3 regions of the Viridibacillus sp. FSL H8-0110 genome follow, and region 1 is predicted to be linked to each of the others. Evidence: riboswitches for the same ligand, from Rfam matches in the RefSeq annotation. Region 1 holds a riboswitch; each other region holds the start of a gene.
What was found. Region 1 has a riboswitch for S-adenosylmethionine ahead of MHH98_RS02295 (bifunctional homocysteine S-methyltransferase/methylenetetrahydrofolate reductase). Riboswitches for the same ligand answer to the same signal wherever they lie in the genome.

Region 1 (7,706 bases):
TAAGATTATTAGTGGTAGCAAAGTGTTAACCATTTGCATAATACTTTTATTCAAATGAGACTTAGCGAACGGTGCGACGTCCTTACGTAATTGCTTCGTCTTTTCTATATTATTCATGTGATGTCCCTCACTTTTCTTCGCTTTATATATTCTCATCTTAAAACTTATAGTTACATGATAGTAGATATAGTTGTCATGATTAACATATGACATCTGTCATATAGCAAGTCTTAATACTTGGTAATAAAATTAAAAATACACTTGATACTGCTTACTTTGTTTAATATTTATCATTAAATGATAAGGATGGATTTTGTTTTCTTACTCGAAATTACATCTACAATCTGTTTAAAATAAATGCAAAAAGCGAGATGGCTTAAAACCATCTCGCTTTTTCTTATTCTACATTGAAATATCTTGCATCAGGATGTGCAAAAACAATTGCTGATACGGATGCTTCTGGCGACATCATAAATTCCTCTGTAAGATGTACACCTATATCTTCTGGTTTAATCAAACCAAAGAGTTTCGATTGATCTTCTAAATTTGGACATGCAGGATAGCCAAATGAAAAACGTTGCCCTTGATATTTTGCCGCAAAACGATCACGCATAGTGAAATCGGTGGTATCTGGGAATCCCCATTGGTCTCGAATTTCTTGATGGATGCGTTCTGCAAAACCTTCTGCTAATTCAAGAGCTGTTGCTTGGAATGCATGACTTTCAAGGAATTTCCCTTGCTCTTTCAAACGTGCTGCAGCCTCACGTACACCGTGCCCAGCAGTTACTTGCATAAAAGCAACATAATCCATTTCTCCACTATCAACTGTTTTCAAGAAATCAGCTAAACATAAGTACGGCATCTTATTTTGTCGTGGAAAAGTAAAGCGCTCAATAACGGTCTTACTATCTTCTGGATCATAAATAACAACATCATTTCCGTCTGCTTGTGCAGGGAAGAATTGATACATGCCTGATGGATTTAACATACCTGATTCCAAGAATTCTGTTACTAATTCGTATAACTCAACTGCTCGAGAGTCACCTTTTTCAAGCATTTCATCACTATATCCTCTTAAACCTAAATGATGGCCAATTAATGTTCGCATATTCACATATGGATACAAATGAGATACTGAATAGTCTTTTAAAACATGACGTCGTAAATCAGTCGGTACAAAAATCGGTGCATCTGAACGTACTGTTTTAACTGGTTTTTCTGCTACAGCAACAGCTGGTCTTGCAGCACGCTTTTCTTCCGATGCTGCACGTTTTTCAATTGCGTCTTCTAACTCATTTAGCAATTCACCTTTATCATCACTTTGCAGTCTGTTAGCTAACTCAAGCCCATGCATCGCGTCTTTTGCATACATAACTGGACCATCGTACTCTGCTGCAATTTTCGTTTCTGTAAAGCGTCTTGATAATGCCGCTCCACCTACGAGCATTGGAGTAATGATGCCTGCATCCTTGAAATCTTGCGCAGTAATGACCATTTGCTGTGCTGATTTTACGAGTAATCCTGATAATCCAACGATATCTGGATGTTCCTTTTTAATAACTTCAATTAGTGCTTGGGGTGTAACTTTAATACCAACATCAATTACCTTATAACCATTATTACTTAAAATAATATCAACAAGGTTTTTTCCGATATCATGTACATCCCCTTTAACTGTTGCTAATATTACTTTTCCTTTACCAGTATCATTTTCATTTTTTTCCATGAACTGTTCTAGGAATGATACTGATGCTTTCATAACTCCCGCACTTTGTAGTACTTCGGCTACGATTAATTGGTTGTCATTGAACAAACGTCCAACTTCAGCCATCCCTGTCATCAAAGGTCCATTAATAATCTCTAACGGTGAATCGTACATATTCATTGCAGCTTCTAAGTCAGGGATTAGCCCTTCTTTTGTACCTTCAATAATGTAATATGCTAGTCGCTCTGGTACTGTTTTTGGAATATCATCTTCAGTCTTTTCTTTCTTTTTGTCACGATAGAAATCTGTGAAATCAGCAAGTGTCTTGTCGTTTGTTTTATAGATTAAATCATTTGCTAAGTTAATCTCAGCTTCTGGAATTGAAGCATAGCGCTCTAATTTCTCTGTATTTACAATAGCGTAATCTAGCCCGGCTTGTGTACAGTGGTATAAATACACAGCGTTTAATACTTCACGTCCAACTGGAGGTAAACCAAACGATACATTACTAACACCTAAAATAGTTAATACTCGAGGCATTTTTTCTTTGATTAAGCGAATACCTTCAATCGTTTCTTCAGCCGCTCCTATATATTGTTCATCTCCCGTACCAACTGGGAATACAAGAGGATCGAAAATAATATCTTCCGGTGCGATTCCCCATTTATTCACTAGCAGGTCATAAGAACGTTCAGCAACTTTCAATTTACTATGGCGGTCAACAGCCATTCCTTTTTCATCAATTGTTCCGATAACGATAGAAGCACCGTATTTTTTCACTATTGGTAAAACAGCATCATAACGTTCTTCTCCGTCCTCTAAATTAATAGAGTTAATGATTGCTTTCCCTTGGGAATATTTCAGTGCTTCTTCGATTACCTTTTCATCCGTTGAATCGATTACAAGGGGAACTTTAACTTTCTTTACCACTTCAGTCATGAAGTTTTTCATATCTTCAAGTTCATCCCGGTCAGGGTTTGCTAAGCAAATATCCATAACGTGCGCACCGTTTTTCACCTGTGCACGAGCAATTTCTGCCGCTTCTTCAAATTTACCTTCTATAATTAAACGCTTAAATTTTCGTGAACCAATAACATTTGTACGTTCACCTACAAATAACGGGCGCATTGAATCATCATATATAAGCGGTTCAATTCCTGCTACGACATGACCATGCGCTGTTTCAGGCATTTGACGAGGCTGCTTATGCTCTACTACTTTACGGATTGATTTAATATGCTCAGGCGTGGTACCACAACAACCCCCAACAATATTCAACCAGCCTTTATCTGCAAAACCTTCAAGCTTTTTAGACAATGATTCCGGAGTCTCATGATAATGCCCTTCTTCATCTGGTAAACCTGCATTCGGATAACAACTAACATAGCTTGTTGCTAATTCTGAAAGCGTGCGTAAATGATCTGTCATAAATTCAGGTCCAGTAGCACAGTTCAACCCGACTGATAGCGGTTTAATATGTTCAATTGAAATATAAAAGGCTTCAATACTTTGCCCTGCCAGAGTAGTTCCCATAGGTTCAATTGTTCCCGAGATCATCACAGGCAGTTCTTTATCAAGCTCTTCAAACGCTTGTTTAATACCTAAAGTGCCAGCCTTAACATTCAGCATATCTTGACTTGTTTCAAGTAATAACAAATCCGCTCCACCGTTAATTAATGCCTTAGCTTGCACGTAAAAGTCATACAATAGCTCATCAAATGTAATACCACCAGTTACTGATAAGGTTTTAGTCGTTGGTCCCATTGCACCAGCAACATATCGTGGCCATTCAGGTGTTGACAATTCATCCGCTACTTTTTTAGCGATTTGCACTGCTAATAAGTTAATTTCATGCGCTTGATCACCCAATGCATATTCATTTAATACAACAGGAGTCCCACCAAATGTATTCGTACTAATAATATCTGAACCCGCCTCTAAATAAGCACGGTGTACATTTTCGATCACGTCAGGTCGTGTGATATTCAAATATTCATTACAGCCATCATATTCATCTCCACCAAAATCCTCGGGAGTTAAATTAGCATTTTGGAGCATAGTCCCCATTGCACCGTCTAATATAAGAATATGTTGTTGGAGTCGTTCTTTAATTGGTTGTTTTAACATAGTTGTGATCTCCTACTTTCTGTTGATCTAGCTCTTGAATATAATGAATCAATTCTACTGACATATCGTAACGTGTAAATGGCGTAATGATATAAATACCATTAAATAACTCTGCGGCTGTATCGATTAATTCCTTAGCAATCGCTATTCCTTCTGCAGTTGCAAGATTTTTATCATTACCCGTTGCGCGCATTCTTTCAAGTACTTCATCAGAGAGCTTAATCCCTGGTACTTCATGATGTAAAAACTCTGAATTTCGGATACCTGTTAGTGGCATGATTCCTATGAAAATAGGGGTTTCTAAATGTTTAGTAGCTTCATATATCTCTATTATTTTTTCCTTCGTATATACAGGCTGTGTGATGAAATAATCTGCTCCACACTCAATTTTCTTTTCTAATCTTTTTACGGCTCTATCAAGCACTCGTACATTAGGATTAAATGCAGCTGCAATAGAGAAATTAGCCTTTTTACGAAGAGGTTTACCTGAGAATGATATCCCTTCATTCAACTGTTTAATTAATTGAAGTAACTCTAGGCTTGAGACATCATAAACACTAGTTGCACCTGGGAAATCACCTACTTTTGTAGGGTCTCCAGTAACTGCTAAAATCTCATTAATACCTAATGCATCAAGACCCATTAAATGCGATTGTAAGCCGATGAGATTGCGATCACGACAAGTAATATGAGCAAGGGAACGAATATTATTTTGCATTTTCAAAATTGAGCCCATTGCCATGTTACTAATACGAGGGGATGCCAATGAATTATCAGCCATAGTGACAGCATCAACACCTGTTTCATTGAGTATTTGCGCCCCCTCTATAAAGGCAGTGGTATCAAGGTGGCGAGGTGTATCGAGTTCTACAATGATTGTACGTTCCTTTTTCGCCTTTTCGTGAAGTGGCTCATGCTGATCAGGAGTCGCTTCTTTAATCTCGATTACTTTTTTCTTCTTTACAATTTTATTTTCAATTGGTGGTAGGTCAGCAATACGTTTTTTTACAGCTTCTATATGCTTCGGTGTCGTACCACAACATCCTCCAATTAATCGAACACCTTGGTCACGTAGTAAAACACCAGCACGGCCAAAATAATCAGCCTCTGATTCGTAAACAATTTTGCCATCTTCTACATCTAGCAAACTAGCATTTGGATATGCAGATAAGAATGCCTTGGATGGCAATTCTACATCCTCAAACGCTTGGATTGTATGGTGAGGGCCTAAACGGCAATTTACTCCAACAATATCTGCACCCAAAGCTTCTAATTGGTGCAATGCATCATTTAATAATAAGCCATTTTGTAAAATACCTGGTTCATGCATTGATACTTGCGAGATGATTGGTACATCAGTCAATTTTCTCAAATGTTGCACTACAGATGAAAGTTCCTCAAAATCATAGTACGTCTCTAGTAATAAACCATCCGGATTACCTGCTAATAGATACCCCGCTTGCTCATCTAATGCAGCTATGATTTCAGCTAGTGTCGCTTCACTTTTACGAATACCGCGAATACCACCAATTGTCCCTAAGACAAATTGGCCTCCTGGTGCTGCAGCATGTTTTGCAATGGCGATTGCCGATTCATTAAACTCCTTTACAGAGCTCTCTAAACCATAACGTTCTAATTTAATGGCATTCGCTGTATACGTATTAGTCTGAATAATGTCAGCGCCTGATTTTATATATTGTTGGTGTATATTTTCAATCACTTCAGGCTTGGTAATGTTTAATTCCTCATAACAATAATCAATTCCGTAAGAATATAATAAAGTGCCCATCGCACCGTCAGCTGTTAACACTTGTGTTTGCAATTTTTCAAGTAATCCCATTAAAATCCCTTCCTTTCTACATAAAAAAGCCTTCTTATGGATAAGAAGGCTTGACGATTACGATGTTCGCTCCTTCTTATCTTTTCGGACAATCTGTAAATCCGCTGGAGTTAGCACCTGACCAGATGGCTGGTTGCTGAAGCTTCAAAGGGCCAGTCCCTCAGCTTCTCTTGATAAGAAATATATATTTAATTGTTAGAATAATTAAAAGAATCATAACCCTAGAAAAGAATATCGTCAAGAGCGTTTTTAGAATTATAGCAAAACTCTGTATTATAAGTATATTTTAGCTACAAAACAAAAAAGATGAGTTTTGGCAATTACTTGTTGAAACAACAATCATTTCTTCATGACTATTTATTTGCAAAAATTTTATTAGCTGATGTCTTATCATAACTTTTTATTTCAACCAATTCACCTTGAATAATCAGTCGCTTAGAACCATCATAATTACATGTAACGAGCGTTATCATTTTTTCATTTGAATCATTTATGACATCAATTTGCTCCGGTTGTACAATATGCATTTTATCAATTTTATATTCATAGATTTTTTTAAAGTCGGTTACATAAACTTGCATACCTTCCTCCGCATTAGTAAGAGGACTAAAGAGTGCCTTCCCATTATTCATATTATGACCCGCTAAGGCATAATTAGCTTTTCCCATCTTTTGTTCACGTTTCATCGTACCAGCACCAATTGCTAAGTTTGTATTCGATACACCATATAAAATAGGTAATCGCATATTCACTTGAGGTACACTAATAGCTCCAATGGCATTTAGTTTTTTTTGATTGAATTGTGCCTTTACAACATCTTTGACATTTAAATCATCCACTTGCTGAAAATCAAATGACGCATCTAGATTCTTCATTGCTGACGCTATGTCTTGTTGCTCAATCGTTGCCTTCGACATATTCGAAATGAAATATCCCATAATAGGCTGATAGAAAATAAAAACTAAACCAATTACTAGCAAGAAAATGCCTAATATCAAACTTCCCTTTTTCTGCATGTTATCCACCTTCTTTTCTCATTCATTTTAATAGTAACAATTCACTTAGCACTTTCAAGCAGTTTGACATAACGTTAAAATTAACCCAAAAAGAAAGAGCTAATGAAATTGGTATCCCTTAGCTCTTTTCTACCTACCTTGATTGTTTTTTAATGTATTTTTGCTAGAATTGATTCTGCTGTTTCTTTCCCGTTCTTAATACAAGGGCCAATACCTACACCGTAATAAGAACAACCTGCAAGTAATACATTTTCATATGCAGTGGCCATTTTAGTTGATAAAGCTTCTACTGTTTTTCCATGACCAAGATGGTAAACTGGCATTAAATCATTCCACTTTGTCACTTCTACAACAGTAGGCTCTGCTTCTATATTCAAGCTTTTTGCAATATCCTCTAAAGCAATTTCAGTTAATTCCTCTTTACTTGAATGCTTCATTTCTTCAAAATCTGGGTTTGAGTTTTTATAAAATAAACGCACAAGTAATTTGCCGTCTTTTGAAGTATGACTCCATTTACGACTTGTCCATGTACAAGCATTACATTTGACATCACTGTTTTCAGAAACGATAAAACCTGTACCGTCTGCAGGTAATTGGCTATCGGGAATATTAAAACCTAAATACATCGTAATTAGTGAGGCATTGCTAAAATCGTTGAAGTCCTCGTCCAAATTCGGATCTTTTAATAGTTTTTGAGTTACATCATGTGGTGTTGTTAACACGATAAAATCAGCTTCAATTGCTTCGTGATTATCAAATGTCAATTTATATTTGTCGCCGCTTTTTTCGATATGATTTGTTGAAACGCCTTTTAGAATTGTAACGTCTGCTAACTTCTCTTCAAAACTGGTAAATAAAGAAGATAATCCATTTTTAAAGGATATGAATTTTTTATTTGCCGCTTTTTGAAATTCTTCTTTATGTGCGCCAAACCCTTTAATAATACTTCCGTACTGCTCTTTATACTCGAGTAAATACGGTAATGTTGAAGCCATTGTCAGCGTGTCTAACTTCCCTG
Region 2 (7,706 bases), 3.7 Mb from region 1:
TTTAATATAATTAGAGAAAAGAAAAGGTTAGGAATGGTATAGATGAAACAGTTAATGAAGGTGATTCTAGGAATTATTTTAATAGCAAGCATCTTTCCTATGCAAACCTTTGCAAGGAGCACTATCTCAACAAAATCTTTTAGTAACGAAGAACAAAAGACATATAATAATATTCTCAAAAGCTTGCAAAATGTAGAAGCAAGTACATATTTTAATTCTAGCGAAGTAAGGCCTGAAGAAATTGGGGCAATCGTAAATAAGGTAGTTGAGGATCATCCGGAAATTTTTTATTATAATGGAGCAACTACATTCTCAACTGGAACAATCAAATTTAAATATGATGGCAGTAAACAAAGTATTCTTAAAAAGAAGAACAAAATTGATGCTGAAGTAAAGCGTATAATAAATGTAAAAATAAAAAAAAATATGAGTGATATAGAAAAGATAAAGGCTATTCATGATTATCTAGTTTTATCGGTAAAATATGATTACAAAAACCATAGAAAAGATAAGGTTTCCCGAGATTCTTATGAAGTTTTTGGTGCTTTAGTGAATAAAGTTGCCGTTTGTGATGGGTATTCAAAGTCAATGCAACTACTTTTAAATAATGTAGGAGTGGAAACAATAGTTGTTACGGGAAGTAGTAAAGGCGAGAGCCACTCTTGGAACATGGTGAAGATTAATGGTGAGTACTATCATATCGATACGACTTGGGATGATCCAATTCCAAACAAAACTGGAGTTGTCAACTATCATTATTTTTTACTAAGTAATGCACAATTGAAAAAAGATCATAGCTGGAAAGAAAAAGAGTTTCCGAACGCAAATAGTGTAAAATACAGATATTTCCACAACATGGGGAACGTGATTGAAAAAAGTGGAACATATTATTTTTCAAATAACAAAAATGATCAGTTATTTAAGATGGATAAAAAAAGTAATAAGCAATTAAAAGTTGTCAACGACAGAGCACCTTTCTTAGCCGTATATGGCCAATGGATTTACTATAGTAATTATTCTGATGGTGGTTATTTATATAAAGTGAAGTTAAATGGTCAAAATAAAACTAAAATAAAATCCACCCATGTCGTAGACTTGTATGTAAAAAGTAAAGTACTTTATTATAAAGAAAATGAATCAGGGAAGATGCGCCAATTAGCTTTTAATGCTAAATGAAAATATTAACTGTAAAATACTGTTAAAAACCCTAACTTCTACAGAAGTTAGGGTTTTTAGTATTTCTGATTTAATATTTAGACAGTTGTTAATTACTAATAATGTAAATAATTGTCTAGCACATCACATTTTGTTCAGAATTTGTTTAGAACTGATGGTTAGTATTACTAAATAAATGCTCTAAATTAGTATTAAATCTAAGTAAAGAACTTATATTATATAATTTATTAAACAAATCCGTTACCATTGACATAATTGTGTGCATCTATCTATGGTTATTTTAGGGGGATTAATACTATGAAACGTGTGTATTGTTAAGTTTAGGACTATGAATTAGGTTCAATCGAAGGTGAAATATTTTTATAGCAGTGTTGGAATGTATTGTACAAAATAGGATTTCATAAGGGAATAATGCGAGCCGATTGATGGGAGTGGCCCCTATGAGGAAGGACCAAGACTCTAAACAAGAGCTTGTTTTTCGAAAAGAACGATTGTTGGATAATATGTCACGCATGTTGTTGATAACAAAAGTGTATGTGGTTGTTATTGTTTTGATTGGTATTGTTAATATTGGAATTACGTCTTTTTCAAGTTTTCATCCGAATTTCCCATTTCAATATATGGCGGTATATACGTCATTTTGTTTGTTTAATATATATTGTTTTTACATTGTTAGTAGACAAATGAAGGTATCCAATTACTCTGTTAAACATATTGATAAATGGGAAAAAATTATTGTTGTCTATATTACCATTTCAATGATTTATGGAGCGATTATTTCTGTAATGGATCAAGTACAATATCAGGATTTTATGGTCTATACATTGTGTATGCTACTTTGTGCAGTACTATTTTATACATCAATAAACCAAATATTGTTGCCTATCATAATTGCAACTACAATTTTAGTAGTAGGAATTCCAATAGCTCATCATGATTTCTATCTATTCTATCTACAACTTTACTTTGTAGCGCTTATTGTTATCATAACTTTTATAATTTCAAGAGTAGTTTACAGAGATTATTTGAAGTCATATAAAACGAAGGAACAGTGGCTTGTAGAATTGAAACGAAATGCGATATTGACAGATCAGCTACAAAAAGCAAATAGGCAATTGTCATTAAAAGCCTATTATGATGAGTTGACGGGTATCTATAATCGACATGGCTTTCAACGAGATATACAAGATATATACAGAAATCGTGCTGAACAATCTATAGATGTGACAATTATTTTAATTGATATCGATTACTTCAAAAATTATAATGACCATCATGGACACAATCGTGGCGATAATACACTGCGTTCTATCGCACAAGCAATTGCCGATACAGTACAAGAATACGATTGTATCCCAGTAAGGTGGGGTGGGGAAGAATTTGTCGTAGTTGGAAGGGATTTGACGGAAGAACAGGTCCACACACAATGCAAATTGATTGAAATGGCTATATCAAAATTGTTTATTCTTCACGAAAATTCACCTGTATCTAACATTGTGACGGTAAGTATTGGCGCTTGTACATTGCCTTGTTCTAACTCAACTGATGTAGAAACTGTAATCAAAAGCGCCGATAAAGCATTATATAAAGTAAAAAAAAGCGGTCGTAATAATTATTCGATTGTATGATTATTCGGTAATAAGTATATAATCTTGATTATAAGTAATGAATCGTGTTTACTCTCTGTGGAGAGTGGGATACCAATGCCAAAAAAATTTAATAAATAGACTTCTAATGGAATTAGAATATATTTTTCAACTAAATCCTTTCGGGGGCGTTTTTTATTTACACTTTAAGCTGAATTTTAAGAAGATATTATTTTATTTTTTATTCTAAAAATTCATTCAAATCAAATCGGTTTATGCCAAAATTGGAAGTTGCCACAAAATCACCACATTATTTAAGTCTTATGCCTTGTCTGATGGAAATCAATTCTTCTATGATGGTAGATAGGAAGTCGAGTGGTGACAGGAGGAACTATGGCGATGTTGAATGAGGCTATTGATTTTATAAAGTTGTATTATTCGGAAACGGAGCGATCTGAAGAGGAGTTAGTAAGACGCTTAGTTGAAGTAGAGAATGATATCCAAGATAATGGATATTATGAACATACAATAGATGAACTGAGATTTGGTGCACAAGTAGGTTGGCGTAATAGTAATAAATGTATAGGTCGTTTGTTTTGGCAAACGTTGCAAGTGCTTGATAAGCGGGAATTGACAAGCGAGCACGACATTTTTCAAGGACTTCTAGAGCATATTGATTTTGCAACAAATGGTGGTCGAATCCGTCCGACGATTACAATTTTCTCTCAACCTAACGTACGTGTTTGGAATCATCAATTAATCCGCTATGCTGGGTATGAAACAGCAAATGGCGTTGTTGGAGATCCAGATTCGGTAGAGTTTACGAAGAAATGTGAGCAACTTGGCTGGCAAGGAAAAGGTGGGCGTTTCGATGTTTTGCCACTAGTTATTCAAATTGGAGAAAGAGAACCGCAAGTATTCGATATTCCAGCTGAATATATATTAGAAGTACCAATCCGACACCCTGAATTTGAGTGGTTTAAGGAACTTGGTCTGAAGTGGTATGCGGTACCGATGATTTCGAATATGAAATTAGAAGTTGGTGGTATTACATATGCAGCTGCTCCGTTTAATGGCTGGTATATGGGAACGGAAATTGGTGCGCGTAACCTAGCAGATGATTATCGATATAATATGTTACCGACAATCGCAGAAAAAATGGGTTTAAATACATCTTCAAATTCTTCCTTATGGAAAGACCGTGCATTAGTTGAATTGAATGCGGCCGTTTTATATTCGTATAAAGAAGATGAAGTGAGTATTGTAGATCACCATACAGCAGCACAACAATTTAAACGCTTCGAATCCAATGAACAAACTGCAGGGCGTGACGTAACAGGGAATTGGACATGGCTTATTCCACCGTTATCACCGGCTACAACGCATATATTCCATAAACCATATGACAATGAACGTAAAACACCAAATTATTTTTATCAGAAAGCGCCGTATTGATTTAGAAAATAGCAGGAAATTTATTGCAATTTTCAATGGATTGGCGTAACATGATTTTAATTACTACTAATTCAATAGGTTTTCTTATCAAGAGAGGTGGAGGGACTGGCCCTGTGATATCTCAGCAACCGCTATTAAAGTAAGGTGCTACTTCCAGCAAGTTGATTAAAAACTTGATAGATGAGGAGAGACTTACATACCGAGTTGATTTCTCTAAATGAAATAGAGAAATCGACTTTTTTATTATCATGAAATAAATTTACAGAGCATATAATGAAAAGTTCTAAGAAAAAAATTTAACTCAAATTCAAAGTAAACCTATTTGAATTAAAGGTATAAATTGAGGGAGGAATATTGAATGAGTGCGATAACGCAAAAAGAACTTTTAACTACAATTTATGAAGAAATAGATAAAGATTTTGATGAAATTGTTGGATGGAGGAGATATTTGCATGAGCATCCAGAGTTATCTTTTGAAGAATATGAAACTGCAAAATTTATAGCAGAAAAACTTGAGGGCTTCGGTTTAGAGGTGAAAAAAGGGATAGGCGGAAATGGTTTAATCGGTGTTTTGAAGGGGGATCAAGCTGGTCAAACAATCGCTTTAAGAGCAGATTTTGATGCATTACCAATCGCAGATTTAAAAGAAGTTACTTATAAATCTCAAAAAGATGGTGTTATGCATGCATGTGGTCATGATGGACATACAGCCTCATTACTTGGAACAGCGAAAACGCTAAGCCATTACAGAGAGCATCTGCACGGTAACATCATTTTTGTTTTCCAACATGCGGAAGAAAAACCTCCTGGTGGTGCGAAATTCATGATTGCTGAAGATGTATTAAAGGATGTAGATTATGTATTTGGTGCGCATTTAGACTCGGGTTCGCCAGTTGGAAAGGTATCTGTTGGGGATGGTTTCAAAATGGCTGCAGTTGATAAATTCACAATTAAAATCCAAGGACTAGGAGGGCATGGTGCGAAACCACAGCAATCCATCGATTCGATTATAGTGGGTAGTGAAATCGTTGGAGCGTTGCAAAAAATTGTCAGTCGTCGCTTAAATCCATTTGATGCAGCGGTGGTGACAGTTGGTGTATTCCACGCTGGAAGTGCCTTTAATATCATTGCAGATTCGGCAATTATTGAAGGAACGGTCCGGACGATGACAGAGGATGTTCGGAGTAAGGTAAAAGAAGAAATCTACTCAATTGTCAAAGGAGTAACGGAATCAGCACATGCCACATGTGAAATCGATTATTTGCATGGCTACCCAGCCCTTTACAATCATCCAACTGAAACAGAGCTTGTGAAAGAATTATTTGAAGCAGAATTCGGTACAGAATCTGTGATTGATTTTGAACCGTCAATGGGTGGGGAGGATTTCGCGTACTTTTTAAATGAAAAGCCAGGTACTTATTTTAAAGCAGGTTCACGAAATGACGACGAACGCACTCATTTTGCACATCATCATCCAAAATTTGATTTTGATGAAAGAGCGTTATTAACTATAGAGAAATCATTTGTGAAAATCGTTTCACATTATTTATTTAAATAAGGGGGACTGGAACATGACATTATCTTTTGATCACTTAGTACATTTTGTGGATGAGCCAAAAGAAGTAATTAAGCCATTACAAAATCAAGGAATTTACGCTGTTGAAGGTGGCGTTCATGAAGGGCGCGGAACGTACAATGCACTTAGTTACTTTGATCTAAGTTATATAGAGTACCTTGGTACATACGACAGAGAATTAGTAGCAGGGGCAAAACATTTACATCACAGCCTTATTGAAACAGTAGTAAATAATAAATTCAAAGAAGGTTTCGTAAGATTTGCAGCTCGTACAACGGATATTGAAGGTATAGCAGAGCGTTTGAAAGAGCAAGGTTTATCAGTAAATGGGCCAGTACCAATGAACAGAAAACGACCAGATGGCAGTATTATTAGCTGGCAGTTACTTTATGCTGGTGAAGGAAATGACTCTCTTCAATTACCATTTATTATTCAATGGGACGATAATGACGATGCCCGTAGACAGGAACAAATTGAAAAAGGTGTCATTGGAAATCAACCAGAAAAGTTAGAATTTGCAGGTGTTACTTTTGCTGTAATAGATGCTGAAAAAACTGCTGAAAAATGGTCTCGTTATTTAGGGTTAGAGGTTGCAGAAGCATATGTCGATCCAGAGTTGAATGCTATTGTACAGGTTCTTACATTAGCTGGAGGGGACTTATACTTTGCTAGTCCTATTGGAGATGGAGTTGTTGCAAAAGTATTAGCAGAACAAGGCGAATTTCCATTCCAAGTTAATTTTTCAGGTGCTAAAGAACCTGGCACAATTGGATTATTTAACGGTCGCTATCATTTTGAGAAGTAATTTATAGCAATATTATAATTGTGTGACATAAAGTGGAGGGGAAATAGTAAGCCAGCAATTATAAAGACAATAAAAATTAAAAGCTATTAGGTAGTGGTTAAACTACCTAATAGCTTTTTTATGTGGATAACTTGCGCCTAGTAATATAAAAACCCTAACCATTATAAGCTCGGATTCAACTCTATTTTTCAGGGGTAACATAACCTTCTTTTGCAGCATGCATACTAACAGTTACTAATAGCAGAACTGTAAAGATGAATAGAATGATAGCTGTTGTCCAGCTATTGGTAATATCGTGAACATAGCCAAATAGTACAGGACCGATAGCAGCTAATAAATAACCAAGTGATTGAGCAGTACCAGATAATTCTGCCGCTTCATGAGCAGTACGCGTGCGCAGTGAAAAATACATCATAGCTAAACTAAATGATGCACCACCTGCAAGTCCAAGTAAAATCATCCATAACACTGTTAAAGAGGTCCATCCAGCTAAAATACCTCCGAATCCTACTAGATAAAGAACGCCGAAAACAATAACAAGTGGGCGTTGATCTTTTCTACGGCCAGCAATAATGGGAATCATAAATGTTGCAGGTAATTGCGAGAACTGCATAAAGGAGAACATCCACCCAGCTGTATTAGCACTCATACCTTGTGATTGCAACATTTCAGGAATCCAAGCCGCAGTTGTATAGAAAATAAGAGATTGGAAGCCCATTGCTAATGTAACTGTCCAAGTTAGAGGTGATTTCCAAAGTGGGATGTGTTCTTTATTAGTTTCAGAGCCAATATTAGATTCAGACTTAGATTTACGAATTTGTGGGACCCAAACAATAATAGCGATTATTGCTAAAATGAACCAGATACCTAACGCAATTCTCCAGCCGAGTTCTCCGCTAGCAAGTGGATAGCTAATACCAGCTGCTAAACTTGCAGATAGATTCATCGAAACAGTGAAAATTCCTGTTAGTAACCCAACTTGTAAAGGGAATTTTAATTTAATCAAACTTGGTAACAGTACATTTCCAAAAGCAATTGCTACACCGATTAGAGAAGTACCTAATAACAGTGTGGATGTGGTACCTAATGATCGAGTAAGAATCCCTAC
Region 3 (7,706 bases), 1.9 Mb from region 1:
CTTTTTGTTTGTTTTTTTGAATGGATTTTATAATCTGATCCCAATACGTTGTTGTTAGGTTTATAGTTCATAGGATTAAGTTAAGCCAGCAAGAACGAAAGTTGCACCGAGAGGGGTTCCAGTGACCTCTACAACACCCGATAGACCGACTTTGTTAGCGGCTATAATCATCATAAGTAACACCTCTAAGAGCATCTAGAGCTTCTTAAAATAGAAAGCTATCTAAAGGCACTAAGAATCAAACCTTATTTCATTAAAGGCCTAGTTAATGGAATAGCAAGGAACTTGACACCTCACCTTTTGGTGTCCTATAATCGATAAGACACTAAAAGGTGTCCTATTAGGTAATTAAAGTTTAATCGTTGACATTACAGGAAATAATAATGAAAAGGTGGGGGTGATTTTGAACGAAAAGGGTCAAGTGAGGGATGTTTATGACGCTGTTGCCGATCCAACAAGACGAAAATTACTTCGAATGTTATCAGATGTTGAAGAATTACCCCTACATGAGATAACGGTTCATTTTCAAATGGGGCGTACAGCAGTTTCTAAGCATTTGGCTATCCTTAAAGATGCGGATCTTGTAATTGCCCGAAAAGTTGGTAGAGAGACAAGGTATCGGTTGAATGCAACTCCGTTGAAAGAAATAAAAGATTGGGTATCTTTTTACGAAGGATTCTGGAAAGAGAGAATTATCAAATTAAATCTTATTTTGGAGGAACAAAAAATGAAACCAGATGTATCATTAGATTTTCAATTTACAAATTCAATCGAGCAGGTGTGGAACGCTTTAACAGATCCGGATACACTAGCGAAATGGATATGGAAAAATGACTTTAAACCGATCGTAGGACATAAATTTCAATTTAGAGCTGAGCCAAATGAGTGGTGGGATGGAATTGTAGATTGCGAGGTACTCGAAGTGGACGAGCCTCATACATTATCTTACACATGGTTAAGTGCTGGAGAAAGCACTACTATTACATGGACTTTGAAAAAAGGTTCAGATGGAACTATCCATCTACATCTAGATCAAACTGGATTTAGTGAAGAAACAAAAGCACGCCAAGGAGCTATCGAAGGAGCTAAATATGCTTGGACCAATATGGGTGCCCAGCTTGGAAAAGTACTAGCAGAACAGTAAAAATGATATCTTCTTTCTCATTGATGCCTGATGTTCAGGACCAACCTTTTGAGTAGGTATTTGAATATATAAATCAAATAGAAACGATGAGGATTAATATTAACCGTTTATACTAATAAACCATTCTTTAACAGGGCGCAATTCCGTAGCAAGAATTGTGCTCTTTCTTATGATATGAGGTAATTCTGAAGCAAGAAGGAAGCCCTTTTTATTTCGCACTTAATGGAAAAAAATATAAAAAAAGCGAGCAATTATCTGATATATAAGTGCAGACTAATTGCTGGAATTGTGCCATTAAATTGTTTCTTCAAAACGGTTTTAGAAATCTTCCTCTCAAGTTAGTATAAGATTGTCGATTCGAAAAAAACAACAAATTCAATTGAAGTTTTACAATTATGGCAATATTAAATTTACAGAATCGAGAGGGCATCATTATGAAAATCAATCAATTAATTGCAAATAATATTAACAATTTAGATGCCGTACTACCAGTAGATAAATCGTTAGGAATTGCTGGTTTGTCTGGATCTGGTAAAACGACTTTCTGTCAAACAATTGGTGAAGAATCCAAGAAGCGTCTCGTTTCTTTATTGCCAAAAGCTGAATATCAGTATTTATTTCCAACAATTATGGATACAAATTTTAGTGCCATCAAGATGGAAGAAATGCCTTTAGTCCTTTTCCTTGGAAAATCATCAATCTCTTCTAATCCGCGTTCTACAATTGGTACACATACAGGCGTATTTAAAGACATTCGTGTTACTCTTGCTGAAAAATTCAACCTGTCTCCAGAAGTTTTTTCATTTAATAATGAGTTAGGGTGGTGTCCAAGTTGTAAAGGTCGTGGAACAACTAAAAATGTCGAATGTCCTAAGTGTCAGGGGAAGCGCTATAATCAAGAAGTTGAGCAATATATGATGGAATTATTTGATAAACCACATAATATTGCCGATATTAACGACTTAAGCATTGAATCTATTATTTCACTTGCAGAAGTTTTAAATATTAGTGAAGGTAAACAACATATTCTCAAAAATATGATCAATATGAATATTGGTTACTTAACATTAAATCGCATTATGGGTACATTGTCAGGCGGAGAATTAACACGCCTGTACTTGGCAGAATTTATGGCATCAAGTGAAAATACCGTTATTATTATTGATGAAATATCTGTGGGTCTAGATCACCAAACGCTATTGAAAATTTTAGAACAGATTAAACAATTGGGCTATAAGAATCAAATTTGGCTCATTGATCATTCTGACACGGTGCTTGACGCAACGGATGAGCAATTGTTTTTTGGTCCAGGTAGTGGTAAATACGGCGGGAAAATTGTTGAAGAATCACCACGTCCAAAACCAATCATTTGGGAACAAAATGAAGCATTGCCAACAGGTTACTATCAATTCAAAGAGCTTTACTGTCGTAATATTCAAATGGCAGAAATTCAGATTCCTCAAAATAGACTTGTAACGTTTACGGGTGAATCAGGATGTGGTAAATCGACACTTGTTAATGAATGTATGGCCAAAGACTTTCTGAAGCGATATCCAAAAGATAAAATTGTTATGGTCGGGCAAGAACGAAACCAATCGATTACGAGTCGGTCAACAGTTGCGACGTTTCTTGATATAAAAAGGAAACTCACAAAATATAGTGAAGATATTAATGATATTTTTCAGCGCTCGATTGAAGATATTATTGATGAACTCCCAGAAGGAGATATCGCTCATAAACGCTTGAGTTTATTGATCAAACTTGGACTTGGTTATTTGACGTTGGAAAGAAAAACACAGTCCTTATCGACTGGTGAATTTCAATGTGTCCATTTAGTTTCGGAGCTGTTTGCCAACTCTAGAAACCCACATACTCTTTTTATTTTTGACGAGCCTTCAAAAGGTTTATCACAAAATATCTTAAATCAATTCATCGATAGTCTGAGAAGCATTTTGCAAGATGAAACTGTCTCAATAATAATGATTGAACATAATGCGTATATGCTAGAAAACTCTGATTTTATCGTTGATTTTGGTAAAAGACAGCTTGCACCTGTAGAGCATCTAGATGTTGTCAGACATGAAGACTATTATCGTCAAAAAAACAGTGAAGACAGAGTTGTTCCGTTACGAATCTCTTCAACACTCAATCAACAAAATGGGGTTAACTACTTAAAAGAAAATCATATTGCCTATTTTAAAAATGCAGAAAACGTCTATAAGGGTGGCATCCTAAAAAGCTTATCATCAATGGCACGTTTGATTTATGGTGAATACGAATCGGAAACAATTGCACCCGTCATCGCTATTGATTTAGAACGGCATTTGTATAGTCAATATAGTTTTCTTTATGAAATGGGAGGCTTGATCAACCATATTGTGGCAGCTCATCCGACCAATAAAAATACGAATAGCTTTGATTTCTATAATCAAGAAAACCATTGTCCATCCTGCTCTGGGCGCCAACTAATTGAAAAATTTGATATAGATATTGTTATTCAGGACAAAACCGTGTCATTCTGGGATGGCCTATTCCATCCAGAAGTAATGAAGGTTTTAAAATTCTATCAATATCCAAAATTGCAATTCCTCTTTGATGAGATTAAGAATGAGCTCGGTCAGGATTTAAGTAAAAGTTTTAATGACATGACGGAAGCAGAAAAACACACCTTTTTATATGGGTATTGGGAAAGGTCATTCTATGATAAAGCAGGCAAAGCTTCGAGGATTTGGGAAGGCTTTAATTTAATCATTGGCCGCTATATATTTGTATCTAAATCGATTATTAAAGAGCAAATAAAAGCATCTAAAGAGTTGATTACCTGTCCAATCTGTGAAGGAACCGTGCTAAACCATCATAAAAAGCTAAAATTTGACGACACGGATATTCGAAAGATTATTCAGCAGCCTATTAATCAAGTGTTGAAAACAGTTGGTAAGTTACAGATACTAGAAAAACTAAAAGCTATCGTCGGTGGTGATATGACTTTGACTGAAGATGTCTCCTTATTACCTAGGGGAACACAGGTTGCTTTGAAAATGTTTGAACTGGAGCAGGGAAGCTTTGCCCATTATGAAATGGTTTTACAAAATGTACTACCTTTTTGGGGCAGTATTAGCGGCAATATCGAATCCATCAGCATGAATAATCGGATCACCATCTGTGATTTTGACAATATTACCGAAACGAGAGAAACGATCATTGATAAGTATTTCACCAATGGTAAATATAAAAAGCTTACCTATGTCTATGAAGCGTTTGGTTACAAAAAAATTGTCACTCAAATTAATAAGATTAAAAAAAGTCATCAATGTCCTTTCTGTAAAGGGAAGAAAGTAATTTCTGAAGATGGACTACATGATGGTGTGTATAAATTATCAGTACCATGTGTTAGTTGTTATGAAAGTGGCATCAATGATGAAGGGCGTAAGGAAATCGTAGATGGCATAGACGTGCAAACATGGTTAACTGGCAAAGTAAGTGATGTTGTTGCTGAAAGTCCAAATCTTGAGGCTGTAGCTCATATTCCAATTTTCAATCGTATTCGTGATTTGAATAAGCGAGAGATGATGGGGATATATCAATTCCTTGAGCAAAATAATTAAATTAAATATAAAAAATGTGATATTTAAGTAAAGATTAGCTGTCACGCAATGAAGAAAACTCATTTGCAATAAAAAATTGCAAATGAGTTTTTATGCTATTCAGAAGAGGGATTGTTGGATTAAAATTGTCAACCTGGTTAGACAAAAGATTGGAGATTGGTTATGGACCCATGCATACTTGATCACAAACAACCATGAAGATTTGCAAGAGGAATTCATTAACTCCGATGTAAAGATAGTTCGTTCATTAAGTAATATAGAATACAACAATAAAAAATATGTGAATGAAGATATAGATGCTAGATGGATAGTATTTGGTATCAAACGAGGCTAGAATCGTATCTGATGCCTTTAATTTAGAAGGAAAAGTTATCATAATTGATTATAAGAGTCATATATTATAAAGAATTTTCTAAAATTTTCATTGACAATAGATTTCTAAAGTTGTAAATTAAGAATCAACAAAATAACTTTTTTCTTATCCAGAGAGGTGGAGGGACTGGCCCTATGAAATCTCAGCAACGGACGATGTACCGTGCTAATTCCAGAAGCGTATGCTTGAAGATAAGAAGAGTGCATGGACATATCGCCAACCTCTTCTTATCAAGGAGAGGTTTTTTTGTTTTAAAAAAATGATGAGGTGATGGATATGTCAACAGAATTAATCAATGCACTACAAACGTTAAAGGAAAAGAAATGGATTGATTTAACACATACTTTTGGAGCAGAAACACCACGTTTCAACGCATTTAAAGGGTTAGAAAAAACAACTCTATTTTCACATGATGATGGCTTTTTTGCTCAGAATTTTGCATTTGCTGGACAGTATGGAACACATTTAGATGCACCTATTCACTTTGTTCGTGATGCTCGTTATTTAGAAGAATTAGATTTAAAAGAGCTTGCATTGCCCCTTGTTGTAATAGATCATTCTAAAGATGCAGCAGAAAATCATGATTTCACCATTGCAGTTGAAGATATTTTGAAATTTGAGGCCGAACATGGAGAAATTGAGGCAGGTACATTTGTTGCTCTTCGTACGGATTGGAGCAAACGTTGGCCTGATGTTGAAGCATTTAATAACTTTGATGCAGATGGAAATCCACATGCACCAGGATGGTCAGTAGATGCACTTAAGTTCTTGTTTGAAGAGCGTCATATCAAAGCAGTAGGGCATGAAACTTTTGATACGGATTCTAGCATTTTATACCGTCAAAACAATGCATTACTAGGTGAACTATATGTATTGGAACAAGATACATATCAAGTAGAGTTGCTTACTAATCTAGACCAGCTACCTGCAAAAGGGGCTGTCATCTTTAACATCGTTCCTAAACCTGAGAAGGCTTCTGGCTTCCCAGTTCGATCATTTGCTATTCTGCCTTAAATATTCATCTAAAAAATACTAGCAAATGAATAATTGAAACTGAAGGTGAACTCTTTGGATATTAAAATTGATGATTTATCAAGAGATGAAGTTAAAGCGTTGTTGGAGGAGCATCTTCAAGGTATGGCACTAAATTCTCCACCAGAAAGTATACATGCGTTAACTATCGAGGAATTGAAAAAAACAGAAATTACTTTCTGGAGTGCATGGGAAGGCGGTGCATTAATTGGTTGCGGAGCACTAAAAGAACTGGATGCACACCATGGTGAAATAAAATCCATGCGTACTTCTTCATTATACTTACGGAGAGGCGTTGCAGGGCGTATGCTTGAGCATATTATTGAAGAGGCTAGGCACCGCAATTATAAGCGTTTAAGTTTAGAAACAGGTTCAATGGAGGCTTTTGAACCCGCAAAGAAGCTGTATTTGAAAAATGGGTTTCAATATTGTAGGCCATTTTCTAATTACATTGAGGAGCCGAATAGTGTATTTATGACATTAGAGTTATAAGTATATTGATTAATCATTCTATTAACAAAAAGATTAAATAAAAAACAATAAGAGCATGTTTTGAATAATCTTCATTCAAAACATGCTTTTTCTTTTTGTTCTTCTATATTTTAGTTGGACAATACAAGGCACTCTTTTTAATATTAAGAAAGCTTTGCAGAACAGCGAATAGCAGCAGCAATGGTTTTTATTTTTTGCTCATTTGCTATTAATGCTTGTTGAGCTTCTTCTAATGTTACTAGTTCGAAATGAATTTTAGCACCTGTTTGTAACTGTGCAAGGCTAGCTAAATCAGCAGTAATGACTTGAACCATTTTCGGGTAACCACCAGTTGTTTGGCGATCAGCCATTAAAATAATCGGTTTACCACTAGGTGGGATTTGAACGGTACCAAACGTAACAGCCTCTGATAATAATTCGAATTTCTCTGTCAAAGATAATGCTGGTCCCTCAAAGCGGTACCCCATACGATCAGCCTCTGTAGAAAGCGTGTAGGAGTTGTTTGTTAAGCACTGCTGACTTTCAGTGGTAAAACTATCCCACTCAGTACTAGGCATCACTCGTATTGTTTGTTGTTGATTTAATGAGATTAATTCGTTGTAATTTACAGACCACGAAGCAGGACCTACTAGTTGTATTGCATATTGATGTATTTCTTTATTTTTTTTAGTATAAGGTCCGATAATTACTTCATCCTGCTTTTGTAATGCTCTGCCTTCAAATCCGCCCATGCCCGCCTTTAAATATGTACTTTTACTATTCATTACAGTAGGAACTTGAATACCGCCAGCAAAGCTTACATAAGCACGACAACCTTTGTGGGCTCTTTTAAACTTTAATACGTCTCCTTTTTTCACAATAAATGGACGCCAAAGTGGTGTTGGTTCGTTATTAATCGTTGCAGTTAAATCTCCACCTGTAAGTGCAATTAGGTGGTCATCATTAAATTGTAATACAGTCCCAAATAATGAAACCTCAATTACGGCTTCACTTTCTAGGTTACCTACAAGAATATTCGCAATTCTTAATGAATAAGCATCCATAGCTCCACTAACGATGA

Region 2: linked by a shared signal. The riboswitch ahead of MHH98_RS20305 (M20 metallopeptidase family protein) and the one ahead of MHH98_RS02295 (bifunctional homocysteine S-methyltransferase/methylenetetrahydrofolate reductase) in region 1 are both predicted to bind S-adenosylmethionine.
Region 3: linked by a shared signal. The riboswitch ahead of MHH98_RS11575 (cyclase family protein) and the one ahead of MHH98_RS02295 (bifunctional homocysteine S-methyltransferase/methylenetetrahydrofolate reductase) in region 1 are both predicted to bind S-adenosylmethionine.

What each region holds. Positions count from the first base shown of each region.
Region 1 covers NZ_JBBOPJ010000001.1:447,873-455,578, reverse strand. Annotated here, with positions in the region: gene MHH98_RS02305 (fatty acid desaturase) at 1-117, opposite strand, end outside; gene metH (methionine synthase) at 398-3,832, opposite strand; gene MHH98_RS02295 (bifunctional homocysteine S-methyltransferase/methylenetetrahydrofolate reductase) at 3,813-5,672, opposite strand; SAM riboswitch class I at 5,746-5,852, opposite strand; gene MHH98_RS02290 (class A sortase) at 6,026-6,688, opposite strand; gene MHH98_RS02285 (protoporphyrinogen oxidase) at 6,838-7,706, opposite strand, start outside.
Region 2 covers NZ_JBBOPJ010000001.1:4,100,788-4,108,493, reverse strand. Annotated here, with positions in the region: gene MHH98_RS20320 (DUF5050 domain-containing protein) at 43-1,176, shown strand; gene MHH98_RS20315 (GGDEF domain-containing protein) at 1,617-2,804, shown strand; gene MHH98_RS20310 (nitric oxide synthase oxygenase) at 3,156-4,217, shown strand; SAM riboswitch class I at 4,299-4,404, shown strand; gene MHH98_RS20305 (M20 metallopeptidase family protein) at 4,576-5,775, shown strand; gene MHH98_RS20300 (VOC family protein) at 5,789-6,598, shown strand; gene MHH98_RS20295 (CynX/NimT family MFS transporter) at 6,780-7,706, opposite strand, start outside.
Region 3 covers NZ_JBBOPJ010000001.1:2,311,390-2,319,095, reverse strand. Annotated here, with positions in the region: partial or broken gene MHH98_RS11590 (ArsR family transcriptional regulator) at 476-589, shown strand; gene MHH98_RS11585 (SRPBCC family protein) at 728-1,144, shown strand; gene MHH98_RS11580 (ATP-binding cassette domain-containing protein) at 1,579-4,749, shown strand; SAM riboswitch class I at 5,225-5,320, shown strand; gene MHH98_RS11575 (cyclase family protein) at 5,399-6,136, shown strand; gene MHH98_RS11570 (GNAT family N-acetyltransferase) at 6,191-6,646, shown strand; gene MHH98_RS11565 (5-oxoprolinase subunit C family protein) at 6,790-7,706, opposite strand, start outside.